Regions from separate parts of the Glaciecola siphonariae genome, predicted to be linked through region 3. Evidence: predicted binding sites of a transcription regulator. Region 3 holds the regulator's gene; each other region holds the start of a gene.
What was found. The regulator sigma-54, encoded in region 3, starts transcription at its own class of promoters, with help from an activator protein. The targets are predictions, from matches to a motif close to GTTGGCACGNNNNTNGNNT.
Positions count from the first base shown of each region.

Region 1 (4,295 bases), on a different contig from region 3:
ATACGTAGACTGGCGTCACTGGTTACCTTGCGACAGCGCAGTGGTTGCACCATGCGCCATTAAGAATCCGGTAAACCCTAATACGACCTCAACGGCGCACACCGCAGGTTGGCAATGGCGTATTCCTTTGCAAAACCGAGTAGGGAATGGCTGTGTATACTCCAGTGCATTTATGAGTCGAGAGGAGGCTTTGCACAATCTCACGTCGACGATTGAGAGTGAACCTCTAGCCGAACCACGTGATTTGAAATGGGTCACCGGTTATCGTAAAACGCCATGGGTGAAAAACGTAGTAGCGATTGGCCTGTCGGCTGGCTTTGTTGAACCGCTCGAATCAACTGGCTTGCATACGATCCAAAATGCCATTTCTAAGCTTATAATCATGTTCCCGACCAAGGCGTTTAAACAATCGGATATTGACGCCTACAACAAGGTGTCGGAAATTGAATTTGCGCGGCTGCGTGATTTCATTATTTTGCACTACAAAGCCACGCAGCGCGATGATTCAGAGTTTTGGCGCTATTGTAAAAACATGGACATCCCAGACACTCTGAAAGAGAAGTTTGAATTGTTCCAAGAAAATGGACGATTCTGGCGTCAAGACAGTGAGCTTTTTGGCGAGGCTTCATGGATATCTGTGTTTGTGGGTCAAAATGTTTATCCTCAGTCTCCGCACCCTTTAGTTAATATCATGACCGAAGAAAAGCTGCGAGATGAGATGCAGCATATTAAGCATGTGCTTGATAATTCGGTCACGCGCATACCCGGGCACTTTGACTATATCAATAGATACTGCGTAAAACCTGAGTTTCAAAAAACGGGCTAGGCTTAACTAGCCCCTTTTTTTATGTGAAATACAACAGTCATTTCAATCTAACCACGAAACGAGAATAAATATGAAAGTCATTCATCTACCTTTTATTTTATTTTTTGCACTGATAAGTGTTATCGCAAGCAGCCACGCTCAAGAGTCAGACCGCAATAAAGAAGTCGATAAAGCCTACGCCAAACTACTTACCTATTTACCTGAGGGCGCCCAGCTGATTCATGTCCCTTATGCAGATAAGCTGGGAAGTTATGGGCCTAACCTCACAACCACCTACGTTAACGACGCTGATGTCACCGGCGGAAAGCTGATTCAACTCAACGTTAAAAAAGCAGGTAAAAACATTTGGGATGATGCGGTAACCGCAGATGTGGGCGGTGAGATAAAAAAAGGCGATGTGGTGTATATGATGTTTTGGGGGCGAATCTCTCCTGAAGACCAAAACAATGAAACAATTAGACTGGCGGGCTTAGGTATACAAAAAGCCAGCCCTCCCTACAATAAAATTTTGACCAAAGACGTTGAGTTAACCTTAGGGTGGCAAACATTTGCAGTCGCCGGAAAAGCCACAGAAGACTTTACCAACTATGGCAGTCAATTAAACTTTCCTGTGTCGACAGGTACGCATATTATTGAGTTCGGTCCAGTCTTTATCTTTAACCTCGGCCCCGATGTCGATATGAGAAGTTTACCGTTTCTCTAGCGTGTAAGCGTCTTTTTCTTGCTACTGCCGAGCGACAAAGTCGTTCGGCTGCACATCTCCCAAATAGCTGTTGTCGGCCGACATAGCCGTTGCCGTATTGTTGTAGACTTGCTTTACGATAAGTGAAGTAGGGTGCAATCTAAATTGCTGATAGGACTGACCAAAGGGATCGCTTACTTCCTTTACATTGAACAGCGTCAGTTTGTCTCCTGCCTGAACCTTATGACTGCGCCCTAGATTAATTTGCAACTGGTTATTAGCTACCGCTAAAACGCGACCCATGGTAGGTTCACACCGCGTATTTTCCTCTAGTTCAGCAATACTGTGCTGTATTTGTTTCACGATATTTTGACCATACTGGCTTTGCCAAAAGCGTTTGGAGCCCACGTCCACGCGTTCGTTTCTATCAAATTCCCAGTTGGCTCGTGAACGATAGGTTTTACTGAACAATTGCTCGCCGGTCGCGCCGTTAACTATCGCGACGCTGAAGTCAAATGCACGCACCTGCTGATCACCTTTGTAAAACTCAAACGCGGAAGGCCGCTGCTTTTCAACAGACACGTCATCAATGCTCACGGTTAATACATATTGTGTGTTTGTTTTGTTCGTTAGTACGCTTGCCGATGTTTCAACATCGGCTAAATGCCAGTCGAATACATAGGGCTCTATATGACTAATTTGCAGAGCGGAGCTCATTTTATCCATGATGCTTTGAAACTTAAGCGCCACTTCTTTACCTAGTTTTTGTATCTGACCGTTGGCAGCTTGTCCTTCGTAGCGAATGGGAAAATAGGTGCTGGCAATACGTTTAGTGTAATCACTTGCACTACATTGGCTGTTTTGAGCAAAAATATCAGCACGAATAGATACGGTTACTACACCGTCTTGGTAAACTTCATCAGTTAATTCAACTGCGGCGACTTCACCGGCAGCCCTGACCTCTAAATGATCGTTCAACAACAAGCCATTCGTTATTTGCTGAACGCTAGTCACAGAGGCGCCGGCAAACAAGAGCGCCTGACGGATAGCCTCTTCGGTCGCTTGTTGACGAGCCGCCTCTTTGTCGCCATTTACAATTACCGCCTGTCCCGACGCTGCAAACCATGCCGCGTGTGCATTGGCAACGAAAACGCTCAGGGATATTAGCATTAGCAAGCAGTAGCGCTTAGTCAAAAGGGTAGTCATATTTTCCTCCGGGTAGCTTGGCCTTTTATTTGCAAACTTTTACTTGCAAATAAAGCCTCGTACTTACGAATAAGAAGTTAAGATTTAGAAGTAGAAATTCAATACACGGCGATAAACACACGACCATAAACTTCAAATCATTATTTAACGTCATTGATATACGATATAAACAAGTTACGTGCCATATGCGCAGGTTTGCCCTTCTGCCAATGCAGCCATGGCACACGCTTTGCTTTATCTAACTCACATTCCGTTATGAAATGAACGACTAACACTAAGCGACTGAAACAACTTACTTAATGAGGTGGTTCATGTATGCAAAAAGCAAGGCGAAATAACATGTGTTTTAGATATGCTGAAGATTTACACAAGACTTTACAAAAGACTGCACCTAAGACTACACACCAGGCAATGCGACAAATAAGCGCAGCGACACGCTTTACGCGGTCAGGCATAGACAACTTAAAGACCAAATACGCAAATATAGCGACCAAATTTTTGCGCATCGCCGCGCGCATGCTAGCGTTAACTTTACTGATATTCATGAGTGCCTGCTCGTCGGTAATTTCAAAACACGTTGAATGGGAAACCATTGAGCCAGAAAACTACCCCGTATTGAGCGCAGTCGGCTATGCCCCAATTAATGCACAGCTAGGCCTCAATGACTCAAGCAAACGAATACAGGCGATGAAAGCGTCAAAACTCGATGCTTATCGCGAGCTTGCAGAACAAGTGTATGGACAGAAAGTTGACGCCGAGCAATCACTAGCAGATTTGGTGCTAACCAACAATCAACTTAAGTCAACCGTTGAGGGCGTGATACGCGGAGCGAAAGTGCTCAAAACCTACCCGATAGGGGATGACACCTATGCCACCGAATTAGAGCTTGATATGGCGGTGGTTTATGATTTGTATTTAAGCACGGCTAAACCCAGACGTGTCAAAGATGTAAGCTACTACTAAGGCACATTCCACGCGGTAGCGATGGCCTCGGCATACAATCACAAATGATAGTAGTTTTCAGCGGCTTCATATGTAAGCCGTTTTTCTACGCAGCGACCATTAAATATATCGTCAAATAAGGCTTTGAGCGCTGAATTTTGCTCTACCGGCTCACCCTTGAAGTAGCTATGTTCGTTGCCTACCCCTTCACACTCAGTTACGTCAATATACACGCAGTGTTCGCTATTTAAGCTCTTTAGAAAATGCCCCAAGCGTGCTTTTTGCGAGGCCCCAGGCTTGATGCGAGACACGCGCAGCGCAGCGTCATTTTCGTTAATTACCACATAAATTCGCTTGCGAACGTCAATTTTGTCTACCCATTGTGCATGATTTTCGTTGTTGGTGTCGCCGGCCACTAAATTAATATTATCAAATACAAGTTGTGAGGTTTTATTGTCACTGGTCATCAAAGAGTGTTTAAGCAGATAGTTTCCCATACTGTGACATAGCAAATTAATTTTGACCTTACATACCGCGCTAACTAGTTCAGTGTAGAGGCTAGCAGCTGCCATTGGGTTGTCTCGGTGCTGATACTTTTGCTCTACCTTGTGGGCAATTGATTTTAAACTAGCGGTGCAC
Region 1 is NZ_JBHSGU010000002.1:1,329,675-1,333,969, reverse strand. It holds gene ACFO4O_RS07350 (tryptophan halogenase family protein) at 1-826, shown strand, start outside; gene ACFO4O_RS07345 (hypothetical protein) at 897-1,529, shown strand; gene ACFO4O_RS07340 (flagella assembly protein FlgT) at 1,551-2,714, opposite strand; gene ACFO4O_RS07335 (LPP20 family lipoprotein) at 3,231-3,677, shown strand; gene ACFO4O_RS07330 (alpha/beta hydrolase) at 3,716-4,295, opposite strand, start outside.
Region 1: ACFO4O_RS07340 (flagella assembly protein FlgT) is a predicted target of sigma-54. The motif match lies at 2,882-2,900, and genes of this name have one in related genera.

Region 2 (4,295 bases), on a different contig from region 3:
ATAAAAGCGCTGACCTGAACCCACTAGCTTACCGTCCTCAATGCGCGGCACGTCGCGGTCGTTGATTGCTTGTCCGCGATTGTTTAAGCGGTTTTGTGAGCTAAGCACTACATCGGAGCGTTTCATAAACACGTCATCAGCAAGCCTGATCTTCTGCCCGTTAAAAAGCGGTGCGATGGCGTCTTGCACGGCCACAACATTGCTGGCATCTTGCTCAACAAAACGAGCATCAACCATCGCAGATGTGTCATCTGGCGTAGGTTGATTGGAGGTGTTGTAGCATGCAGTCAGTGCACATGCACTGACTAACAATACGAACGAATGCGAAGGTTTACGCACGGTTTAGTTCGCTCTCTTTTTAATAATCGTTCTGTCATCATTAACAATAGACTCTATAAAGCGATTAGGTGCAGCAATAGCCGGGCCGGTCCCTTGTTGCAAGGAGTCGATATCGCTTTGGGGGCTAGCAAGACCTTCTGGACAAGTGCCGTTTTCAGCAAAATACAGTGCGGCGCCGAGCATGGCTTCATCAGGTGAACCTAATGCTTGAGTAAAGTCATCTGCTACCGAACATCCTCTCACTTCATCATCAAATACGGGGCTTGCGACCGGTGAAAACCCGTCTGCATAGTCGCCAAAGCCCTTCTCATTTACGCCTTGCAGTTGGATGGTAAAGTAAGTCGTCCCGCAGTTATCTTCAGGAAAAAAGCCAAAGGGTTTACCGCAGGTGGTATCGCCAATCAAAATGACCTCTACATCAATTCCGCGTAGGCCATTTATAAGAGACTCACTTGCAGAACAGGTATTGTCTGACGACAGCACAAATACGCGAGTGAGCGCAGGGCTGGGCAACGTATTATCCGTAAAGAAACCGTTCACATAGTCGATTTCGCGGTCGTAAAAGGGGATGGGGTCGGGCGCTGAACGTTTTGAATTATATAAAATGCGCTCAAAGTCGCTATTATTCGTCTGATTTGGCCCAGCGACCATATAGGCAATTTGTGAAGACAGCGCAAGCGAACCGCCGCCGTTGTAGCGTAAATCAATTACCAGCTCACTCACGTTTTCATCAACAAATCGTTGAAAAGCATCAATCAGGTCACCCTGCGCAGGGGTGATAAAGGTATTGAACTGCATATAACCTACGCGACCAACATTGGTGCTTAAAATGCTGACGTTTTGAACTGGGCTTAATTCAATATTAGCGGAAGTTAAATCAACGCTGAATAGCTCGCCGTTTAAATCCTCAAACTCGAAGGTATAAGATGCGCCTGGGTCGCTTGGGAAAAGCGCCGCATTTATCGTGTCGATTTCATTATCGTTTTCGGTGTTAACAAAATCTATATTGTTAATACGCTTGAGGCTAGCGCCTCTAGAAATTTGCGCTGCGGCTGCAGGAGAGTCAGGTTCGGTGTAGCGCACAATCAATTCACGCGGCGCGCGCAACGAAACAAACTCCCATTTGATGCCATATTCAGAGCTAGTGCCAACTTGGGTGCGCTCATTGTATTCATCTGTTGGCTCGCTAAAATGAAAATTGTCTTTAAGCTTGCCAGACGCGGTACGAGCGTCTGTCTTTAACTGGTCAAAGTAAGCGGCAACGGTAAAGTTGGCAGGATTGTTGTCAGGTACTTCGTCAAACCACAAATACGTTTCATCAGTCCATGAGCGCAGCCATAATTTTTCGGTCAGTGCTGAGCCGGCTACGTCAGGATAAGGCAGGCCGCTTATAGGGTCATTGCCGGTACGAACGCTTGCACATCGTGCTGCAAAATTGGCGCTGGGCTCGTATACACCTGGCTGCCAAGTTGGGCCAGAGGCTACCGGCGGTGTAGGCTGTCGAGGTTGCGTTGGGGTATTGCTGCCGCCGCCACCACATCCAGCGAGCGTAAATATAAAAAATCCAATGGCAAGTGGTGCTTTAATTTTGATGTGTGTCATAAGCGCTGATATCTACTGCTGTAAGTTATAAGGTGGGCTCCTATCACAATCTTAATGATTTAAGATATCAGCGTAATGCTGTTGAGCCATGATTTATACAATGTGTTTACTGTTGTTAGAGTGTTAACGACCAACAAAGTGCAGACTTAAATCTTCTAAAAAAACGAATAATCATGTTGGCTCAGAGTATACCAGAGCCCTGATTTGCCATCCAACGCTTTGAATACTTGTGTTATTTCAGCCATTTCAGCCATTTATGCACCGGTTTGCCTCACTATTTAATAGCAATATTCATTACGTACGACATACTGGCACGTAAGTTGTAACAGCCGCTGTTAAGTATCCTTAGTAGTCAAAAATTTGTTGTATGCAATTAGCCTCTTATTTTCAGCGAGTTGATAAAAATCAGCTAAAACAGTTTGCCTCTGGTTTAGGTGCTCCGATTGTTGTTTTAGCACTTATGGGGATGGTTATTTTACCGATGCCTGCGGTGCTGCTTGACGTATTGTTTAGCTTCAATATCGCGCTTTCGCTGGTCATAATTTTGGTCTGTATTTTTACCTCACGTCCTATCGATTTTGGTATTTTCCCCCTTGTTTTACTGGTGGCTACGGTCCTTCGGCTGGCGCTGAATGTGGCGTCAACGCGGGTGGTCTTGCTTGAAGGGCATGAAGGTGGTGACGCTGCCGGAAAAGTTATTCAAGCCTTTGGCGAAGTGGTAATTGGCGGCAACTATGCAGTAGGGGTAGTGGTCTTTGCCATTTTATTAATCATCAACTTTAAAGTAGTGACCGCAGGGGCTGGCCGTATATCGGAGGTAAATGCTCGATTTACCCTAGATGCGATGCCAGGCAAACAAATGGCAATTGATGCAGACTTAAATGCCGGCTATATCGACCAAGACCAAGCGCGCCAGCGACGCGAAGAAATCACCGCTGAGGCTGATTTTTACGGGTCGATGGACGGTGCGTCAAAATTCGTAAAAGGCGATGCTGTGGCAGGCCTTTTCATCATGATGATTAACATCGTGGGTGGCTTATTTATTGGCATGTATCAACACGGCCTAGATTTTTCTAACGCGATGCAAGTCTATACCATGCTGACCATTGGCGATGGCCTTGTGGCGCAAATTCCCTCTTTGTTACTGTCGGTCGCAACTGCCATCATCGTGACGCGTGAAAATGACACGCAAGAAATGGGCGCAGAGATTCAAGAGCAGCTGTCAAATAAGCAAGCACTTTATATTACCGCCGGTATTTTATTTATTATGGGTATTGTGCCGGGCATGCCGCATTTTGCCTTCTTGTCGTTTGCAGCCTTGGTCGGGGGCTACGCGTATTATCGCGAACATCAACGCAAACTTGCACTGGAAGATGCTGCTAGGGTAGAGGCTCTCCCAGAGGTGTCAAAAGGCACGCAAGAAGTTAAAGAGCTTGGTTGGGATGATGTTCAGCAGGTAGATATCATTGGGTTAGAAGTAGGTTATCGCCTGATCCCTCTGGTAGACAAATCACAAGGCGGGGAGCTACTCACGCGTATTAAAGGTGTGCGTAAAAAGCTTTCGCAAGAGTTGGGCTTCTTAATTCCACCTGTTCACATAAGAGACAACTTAGACTTTTCTCCAAATGCTTACACCATCTCGATGTTAGGCGTTAGCGTAGGCGATGCAGAGGTGACACATGACAGTGAACTGGCGATTAACCCAGGTCAGGTTTTTGGCACTCTTGAAGGAAAAGTCACAAAAGACCCGGCATTTGGCCTTGATGCGGTATGGATTAAAGCCAGTCAGCGCGACCATGCACAAACATTAGGCTACACGGTAGTCGATTCAGCCACCGTGATAGCAACCCATTTAAGTCAGTTGCTCACCAATCATGCTCATCAACTTCTTGGTCATGAAGAGGTACAGCAGCTATTAGATATGCTTGAGAAAACACATCCGAAACTAGTTGAAGGCTTAGTACCAGATATTTTGCCGCTAAGCACGGTGGTGAAAGTCTTACAAACGCTCTTATTTGAGGGTGTGCCCATTCGCGATATGCGCACCATCGTGCAAACCCTAGCCGAGTTCGGGCCAAAGAGCCAAGACCCTGACGTTTTGGTGTCAGCACTTCGCATCGCGTTAAAGCGTTTAATTGTTCAGGACATCACAAGCGGCGCGATGGAAATTCCGGTAATCACGTTGGCACCAGATTTGGAACAGATGTTGCATAAGTCACTTCAAGCAGGCGGAGAAGATGGCGCAGGCATTGAACCAGGCCTCGCTGAAAAGCTGCAAGATTCTCTTGGTGAGGCATATCAACAGCAAGAATTAGCAGGCGAGCCTGCAGTGCTGCTGACCTCGGGTATGTTAC
Region 2 is NZ_JBHSGU010000002.1:1,274,446-1,278,740, reverse strand. It holds gene ACFO4O_RS07085 (hypothetical protein) at 1-339, opposite strand, end outside; gene ACFO4O_RS07080 (S41 family peptidase) at 343-1,941, opposite strand; gene flhA (flagellar biosynthesis protein FlhA) at 2,309-4,295, shown strand, end outside.
Region 2: flhA (flagellar biosynthesis protein FlhA) is a predicted target of sigma-54. The motif match lies at 2,249-2,267, and genes of this name have one in related genera.

Region 3 (4,295 bases):
CTGAAATCTCTTGCTCGGCCTTTGGCATGTTTCGCACGTCAATACTCACGGCAACTAGCTCGTGTTCGTCAGCGAGCGCATGGGTAAGGGTAGGGAGCAAATTTACGGGGATATTATCAACACAATAATACCCTAAATCTTCAAGCGCTCTGAGCGCGATAGACTTACCTGAGCCAGACCGGCCGCTTATTATTAACAGCTTCACACCTTGCTCCTGATTAATATTTGAGGGGGTCGCTTATGCTAGTGCAGCGACGATTTCATTTTTATTTTCGGCTTTTCTTATCGCTTTTACAATGTCTTTGTCGCTTAGTTTCCGAGCAATGCCCGACAATGCTTTCAAATGCGTTTCGGCTTCGTCATTGGGAACTAGAATTGCAAAAAAGATATCGACCGGTTTATTGTCGATGGCGTCAAACTCTATCGGCTCGTCACTTGTCACAATGATTGCCATTATTTGACTGATCCCGTTCATACGTCCGTGGGGGATTGCAATACCATTGCCAATACCTGTACTGCCCATTTTTTCGCGATTGAGCAAGCTGGTCAGAACTTCATTTTGATCTAATTGAGGGTGCTGCTTAATAGCAATTTCGCTAATAACTTCAAAAATGCGTTTTTTGCTATGACACTCAACCGAACATTGAGTCCGGTCGAGTGAAATGATGTCAGAAATGATCATATAAGGGTATCAACTAGTGCCGTCTAAGCTTTTCTTTGTGCTTGATAACCTGTCGGTCAAGCTTATCTATCAGAGAGTCTATGGCAGCGTACATGTCGGTATGTTCGGCGTTTGCAAACACTTCGCCACCGTTTAAATGTAGCGTCGCTTCTGCTTTTTGGCTCAACTTTTCTACGTTTAAAATTACATGCACATTGTTTATGTGATCAAAATGCCTTTCGAGTTTTTCAAATTTGGTATCCACATAAGTGCGCAATGAATCGGTGATTTCTACATGATGACCGGTAAGGTTTATTTGCATAATGCTAGGTCCTCTTGTTGCGTCTAAATTAGACTCTTTCGTTGATTAGATGGAGGAATGTGTAACGATTCCCGATATTTTGCAATTGTTCGCCGAGCAACCTGAATACCTTGCTCGGCAAGCATTTGCGCAATTTTGCTATCGCTTAGCGGTTTGTTTGCCGGCTCTACAGCCACGAGCTTTTTGATCAGCGCGCGGATTGCAGTCGACGAACAGTTTTCACCAGATTCTGTCGCTACATGGCTAGAGAAGAAATACTTTAATTCAAAAATCCCACGAGGCGTGTGCATATACTTTTGCGTGGTCACCCTAGAAATAGTCGACTCATGCATATCAACCATTTCCGCCACGTCATTTAACACCATCGGGGTCATTTTCTCTGGCCCTTTTTCAAAGAATTCACGTTGCTTTGACACAATACAGTGAGACACTTTAAGCAAGGTCTCGTTGCGACTCTCCAAGCTCTTTATAAACCACTTTGCCTCTTGTAAATGTGACTTTATAAATTGTGAATCGTTCGGATTTTTAGAGGTTTTTCCAAAACTCGCATAGGTTTCATTTACCGATAGCGCCGGAAGAGCGTCATTGTTTAGCTCTACCGTCCACACGCCGTTTTTCTTGTATACGTTTACGTCAGGAATGACATATTCAGGCTCGCGGCTGGAAATAGCGGTGCCGGGGCGCGGATTGAGCGTTTTGAGTAGGCGCATTACTTCGCGCAGCTGATCTTCCTTCAGCTTGGTTTTGCGCATTAAGGTGCGATAGTCTTTGCTGCCTAATAAATCCGCGTGCTGTTTGATGAGCTCCTTAGCTTCATCTAGCCAAGGCGTGCTTTCGTCAAACTGCTTTAATTGAATAAGTAAGCACTCTTGCACAGAGCGCGCGCCTGCTCCCACAGGGTCAAACATTTGAATGCGCTTGAGAACGCATTCAACCTCATCGAGCTCAATTTCTTCGTCATCTAAACTATCTAAGATATCTTCACTGCTGGTGGTTAAATAGCCCGACTCATCTATCGAGTCAATAATGGCGATGGCAATGGAGCGGTCAGTTTCGGAAAAATGCGTCAGCTCCATTTGCCAGATTAAATGGTCTTGTATTGATTCAGAGGTTTCCCCTTGAAAGACAAAATCATCATCGGGATTGCTACCTACCATTTTCACAGGCGCTGAGCTTGACCCCAAATATTCTTCCCAAGAGCTGTCTAGGGGGAGATCGTCGGGTAAATCGCCTTTTTCTAATGCATCGTGACTATCGATGCCGTCACTGCCAGATAAGTCAGAGTCACTCTCGGCAGAATTAGAGGCGCCGTCAGCATTGTTTTTTTCGCTGGAATCGTTTTTGTCACCTGAATCTGCGTCGTTAAAATCTTGTTCGGTAAGCTCCAGCAAAGGATTAGACTCTAATGCTTCTTGAATCTCTTGTTGTAAATCCAGCGTAGATAGCTGCAGCAATTTGATGGCCTGCTGAAGCTGCGGGGTCATCGTTAGCTGTTGACTGAATTTCAGTTGTAACGAAGGTTTCATTTACTTCCTTTGCTTACGTTTAAGCCCTTTATACGCGTTAACGCAGACTAGAGTGCAAACTGTTCGCCCAAATATACATCGCGTACAGTCTGATTGGCTAAAATTTCATCTGCTGTGCCAGAGGCGATTAATTCGCCGTGGCTGACAATATAAGCTAACTCGCACACGTCTAACGTTTCTTTTACGTTGTGATCAGTGATTAATACGCCTATATCGCGTTCTTTGAGCTGATATATGATCTTCTTTATATCATTAACAGAAATTGGGTCAACACCTGCGAAGGGTTCGTCGAGTAAAATAAATTTTGGATTGGCGGCCAAAGCCCTCGCAATCTCTACTCTGCGGCGCTCACCGCCCGATAAACTCATACCCAAATTATTTCGGATGTGGTTGATGTTAAAATCGTCAAGCAGTTCGTCGGCTTTTTGCTCTTGTTGCGACCGGCTGAGTTCTTTACGCGTTTGCAAAATGGCAATCAAGTTTTCGTATACGGTAAGTTTACGAAAAATCGAGGCCTCTTGAGGCAGATAGCCTATACCCTCACGCGCACGCTCATGCATAGGCTGGAACGTAATGTCTTTTTGGTCAATGTGAATTTCGCCTTTATCTAGCGGCACTAAACCCACGATCATATAAAATGTGGTTGTTTTTCCTGCGCCGTTAGGTCCCAAGAGGCCTACAATCTGACCGGTCGATACTTCAATGCTGACATCACGTACAACTTGCCTTGATTTATACGACTTCGCGAGATGTCTTGCTTGTAGCTTACTCACTGCTGCACCTCGTCGTTTTCGGGCTTGGTTTGCGTATCATCTGCCGAGAATGCGCCGGGGCTAATCACAGTGCGCACACTTTCTGCGCTGTCATCGTTACTTGTTGCTAAGACTTGTTCTCGGGTCATATCAAATACAATCATATCGCCCGTCACTCGCATTTCATTTTGCATAATCAGCGCTTCGCCTTTGAGTGCGATGGTGCGAGGCTCCACCTCATAAATTATTTCAGTGGCTCTTGCTTCCACCCATGTGCCGTCTTCTTTGCGCTGCTTATAGCTTGCCGGGCTGCCCGTTGCGATAATAATTTCTTTACCGGTGCCGTCGGCTGCATTGACCTCTACCTTGTCGGCAAGGAGTTCTAGACTGCCTTGGCGAATGATTACATTTTCAGTAAATATTGAGGTTTTAGCGCGTCCGTCGATGGCCTGACTTTTCGAGTCGAGTGTAACCGGCATACTAAAGTCTGTTGAAACGTTTGATTCTATCGCTTCGGCGTTAGACTCTGTTTGAAAAGAGTGGGCTGACTCTGATGCAAGCACAAGCAGTAATATGCTAAGGCTTTGGATTAAACTGGGTCTGTACATGTTCTGATAACTCATATTGTTGCGTTGCAAGGTTGCCAAATAAACCAATGCTTCTCACTTGGTAATCAACACCACTTATATTAACTACTTGGTCAGACGACAGGGTTTTATTTTCTAAATTAATCTCAATAAATTCCGTGCTTATTTCTTTAATAAACTCATCGGTTTGTAGATTAACAATGCGTACGTTTTTCTCGAGCTGGATACGATTGTTGCTGTAAAGAGTGCCTTCATCGGCAGTCACGCGCCAGGGGTCGCCATTGTCTAAATACAGGGTGTAGACTGGATTATCAAAAACCGCAAATCCAAGTTCGTCATAGTGCTCCATTTTGGTCGCCGCGACCTGATGACTCAATTTCCCTTCAATGTCGTATAGCTTGCTGTTGAGGTTGATAGCTCTATAGTTTGGCACCAAGGGAGAATCAT
Region 3 is NZ_JBHSGU010000029.1:260,005-264,299, reverse strand. It holds gene rapZ (RNase adapter RapZ) at 1-205, opposite strand, end outside; gene ptsN (PTS IIA-like nitrogen regulatory protein PtsN) at 239-682, opposite strand; gene hpf (ribosome hibernation promoting factor) at 696-983, opposite strand; gene ACFO4O_RS17915 (RNA polymerase factor sigma-54) at 1,007-2,509, opposite strand; gene lptB (LPS export ABC transporter ATP-binding protein) at 2,557-3,282, opposite strand; gene lptA (lipopolysaccharide transport periplasmic protein LptA) at 3,279-3,869, opposite strand; gene lptC (LPS export ABC transporter periplasmic protein LptC) at 3,838-4,295, opposite strand, start outside.

Region 4 (4,295 bases), on a different contig from region 3:
ACTTTTAGCGTAGATTCAAACAGCCATGTGTCTAGCGCTTCGAGCAAGGCAAACTCTTTTGCCACGCTTAAGTATAAGCTAGGGTCCAATGTACTTAAGGCATCAGACTTGGCTTTTAGTAATACCTCAACGCTATGAACCTGCTTTGAATGCGTATTAAAAATAGGGACAAATGCGAGCTCAAAGGCGTCCTCGTCAATGGCTTTAGCAATATCGTCTGCAATTTTCTGACGGTTAAAATGCTCACGTTCAACTTCGCTATCGTAAATCTTAAATTGGTTTTTACCCTGCTTTTTAGCGAAATACATGGCGGCATCTGCTTTGCGCATAAGCTCTTTGATATTACTTGAGGAGTGTTGCAATGAGGCTATGCCCATACTTACGTTAATATTGATTTTGTTGTCATTTAGAATCAATGGCTCAACAAGCGCATTGAGTATTGATTCTCCAAGAACGCGAGCATATTCAGCATCAGCATCGGCCACTATAATGATAAACTCGTCGCCAGATAAACGCGTAAAAATAAGTGCTTTATCGGCTTGCTCGTGCTGGCTGATTGCGCTGCTTACGCGCTCGCAAAATCCTTTGAGCAATAAGTCTCCAACTAAGTGGCCATAAGTATCATTGGTATGCTTAAAATCGTCGATGTCCATGTAAAGTACGGTAAGGACTCTGCTTTGTTTAGCATGAATTCCCAAAGCACTTACCCATTCGTATAAGCCTCTGCGGTTGTGCAATTTGGTAAGTGGGTCGATGAGCGCCATTTTGCGTTGATTGGCGCGCTGGCGGTCAATCAGCAAAAAGATAATTAAAATTAAGATCACCAACAGGATGGTAAGAATATGCGTGACGCCGAGCAGTTGCCCTTTAAGTTTCACGCTATCAATCGTTATTCGATAGATGCCGGTCTCGTTGACATTTTTTAGCAATATCTCAATAGCTTGCACGTTGTCATATTCAACCTGAGCGGTATCAAATTCAACGTTATATCTAGACATCCACCAGCTCTCAACTTGAAAGTAAGAAAGCGGTACGGTATAAATATTTGAGGCCTTATTTAAATACATTTCGACGCTGTTGTATTTTTGAGATATGACGTCGTCTGGCGTGCTGTAAATCTCATTATAGTTTTTTAGAGAGAGCTTTACTTTTTGTTTAGCATGTTCAGTGTGCTTTGTGATGCCAATTTCTATATCGGTATATTCATTAAGGTTCCAGCCTTCGCCGGTCGTTTCACTAGTCCACAAAGTGGCGCCGCAGATAGGTTGGCTGCTAACACTGTTGATGATGCAAATCGTTTCAATGCCTTTGTCAGTTTGCTGAACATGCGACACTGAGCTCCCTTGTCGAAGGTGGGTTGCGTCCACTATTTTATTTGAAGCAAGTGCATCTGTTTCATAATCAAACGCGCCAACAAGATATAAAAATACTGCCGAAAGGGCGCACAAAATTAGCAGCAATATGGCAAGGATATGCTTAGAGTGAGTTACCTTTGAGTGTCCAAAAAGCTTCACAGGGTAAAGTTGTCCAGTGACGAATCTATTAACATTATCATAAATATCGGCAAAACTTAATTTTTCGTAAGTCGTAAATGCGTCATAACTACGTCCTAACTACGTCATAACCACTAAGGCATGTTGCCTATGGGAAAACGTTTGTAGCCTTATTTGCCAGACGCAAAAACGGCCGGGGATGCCGGCCGTTTTTAATCTAATGATTTAATATTTTCATCATCGTGACATCGCGCCATCGAGATAACACTTTGCCACAAAATCAATTAAGGCGAATGTTATTCCGATTCGCTCTCGACCATTAAATCATCGTTTACACTTTTCACGTCATTGGTATTTTGTGCAATCGTTACCGCCAACTGCTTGGCTGCTTCAGACTGAACTTTACCCTTTAGCGTGACGACTTGATTGTCTACATCCACATTGATGGCTGTACCCGACACTTCCGAGTCAAACAATAAGCGTGATTTGACTACTGATGATATTTTCGCATCGGTAAATGCTGACGTCACCGACATATCATCTGAAGAGTTGTCATTCATCACAGTTAAGCGATTATCTACGCTCTCTACACCATCAATACCTAACACTAATTCTTCTGCGAGTTCTTTGTCGATTGATGTCTCAACTTTACCCGTTAAGGTTACGGTGCTGTTATTAACATCGGTATTTATATCGAAAGAGTCTAAGTTGCCGTTAAACAATAAGGTAGCTTCTGCCTTACCGTCTATCCATGCATCCATCGCATCGTCTTTCCACGTATTCTTATTGTCCATGGCCATAGCTGATGTGCTAATTGATGCAGCCACTAAAGTCGATGTGATTAAAGCTGTTAGTTTGTTGCGTTTCATCGTTTTCTCCTTTTTAAGAATTCGCTTAAAGAATGCGAATAAGATGCCAATAGTTAAGTTGTTGTTTTATATGTATTAAATAATTTCTCCCTGTTCAATGAGTGTAAATGCTACATATTGGCGTGTAGCTTTTGTATGTATTTGCAGTCGAGCCTGTTTGTCTTAGTTGTCTACCTCTGCGTTGTCTACCTCTGCGTTGTCTACCTCTGCCGACGCAAGGTATTTGTCATCCATTTGCTCATTGGCAAACATGGTAAACGCGCCGGGTATCACCGCTATATTTAGCTCAGAGCTATTCTGCAGCTCTCCATCAATCGCAAAACTGAGCTCTTCCATCTTAGTTTGGCTGTCGCTGCGGCTTTTGCTGTTACTGACGGTTTTGCTGATACGCAGATTTTTCACAAAGGCATGCTGTAAATCTGCTTGCTCATCAAGATTCAATCCACCTTTTGAAACCGCTTGTGCAATGAGTTTTGCAAAGGGTTGTGATGTTGAATCCCGCGTGTTTAAAATCGTCAAATCAAGCTTGCCGTCTGTAGGGTTTGGCGCCCCTCTGCCCTGCGATAATAAGCTGGTAAGGGGAGCAGCATTCGCCACTAGGATACTGCTAGCTTCAATCGTTCTTGCCTCCTGTCCGTCTATCGATATTGTGTATGACTGGGTGTCATTTTCTTTGAGGGCATCAAATAATGCGCTTAGATAGGCAAGTTCTCCGAGCTCGTCTTTTTTCTTACGATCAGCCCCGGCAATCATTTTATGCTCAAATCCTATGCCAACGGCCAGTAGCATAATATGCTCATTGCATGTTGCCGCATCAATATCTTTAGTATTGCCTGCCACAATTGCTTGGCAGGCTATCTCAATTAGCTTATTTTTTGCGCTGCTTGCATACAAAACTTGGCTCAGGGCGTTGGTGGTCCCTAAGGGAATTATGCCAAATGTGGGGGCTGGGCTTGCTTGTTTATCGCCATGTGTGTCATGTAGGGCTTTTGCCACTGCGTTAACCGTGCCGTCTCCGCCACAGGCGAGCAAGCACTCAAACGCCATTAAGTCGTGCTCTTTGATGGTATCTGCAACAGGCTGATCTTTTTCGGTGTATGCAATCGATAGTTGATAGCGCTGCGACAGCGTTTGTTCAACAATGTGTTGGGCCTGCTCCCATGCACCGCCGCCTGAGGCGGGATTCACAATGAGCAACGCGCGTTGCTTTAGGTTTAACACCCCATCTTCATGCATCTGCGACAGTTTTTTATGCTGATAGCTGTTAAGCCGCGCAGTGCCCCTGATTTTATTGATCTGCTTAACGGCATCGTCCACCGATTTAGCATGCTGCGCCGCAATTAGGTAGGCTGCCATGATTAGCACAGAGCGCCCACGTCCGAGCGCGCAGTGCACCACTACCCCTTGCTCGTTGCGGATATGATTATGTATCCAGTTAATTGCTTTGACCAAATCGTCGCTATGCGGCGCTTGATGGTCAAGAATAGGAATATTCAGATAATCAAGATTTTCATCATCAGCGCTCCAGTTCATACCCGAAAACTCTGCGGTAGCGTCTAAAATTGCAGTTACCTCGTTCGTTTTTAAGGTTTGTACGTCGGAGGGAAATAAGCGACATGCTAAAAATAGCTTAGGCTTAATTTCTTGAACAGGCGGTACGCTATCGTTATAACGCTGCCAGCTATTGTAAATTTGCACTGCGATTAGAAATGGAACAAATACCCATTGTATATAGAAAGGGATGTTGCCTCTGTCATTTTTACGGAAGATCCACGGGGAATCGCTCATGTAAGCGAAAGACACCGCGGTAAACGACAGGGCAATCCATCCAAACGCGACCGAGAAATAAAGGTTTGGTGAATAGAACGCCGCAAGGGCAAACAAGATACTAACGAGTAGATAATACTTAACAATAAACAAAACACACTCCGTG
Region 4 is NZ_JBHSGU010000002.1:1,916,694-1,920,988, reverse strand. It holds gene ACFO4O_RS09770 (putative bifunctional diguanylate cyclase/phosphodiesterase) at 1-1,514, opposite strand, end outside; gene ACFO4O_RS09765 (BON domain-containing protein) at 1,790-2,362, opposite strand; gene ACFO4O_RS09760 (diacylglycerol kinase family protein) at 2,525-4,282, opposite strand.
Region 4: ACFO4O_RS09765 (BON domain-containing protein) is a predicted target of sigma-54. The motif match lies at 2,395-2,413, and genes of this name have one in related genera.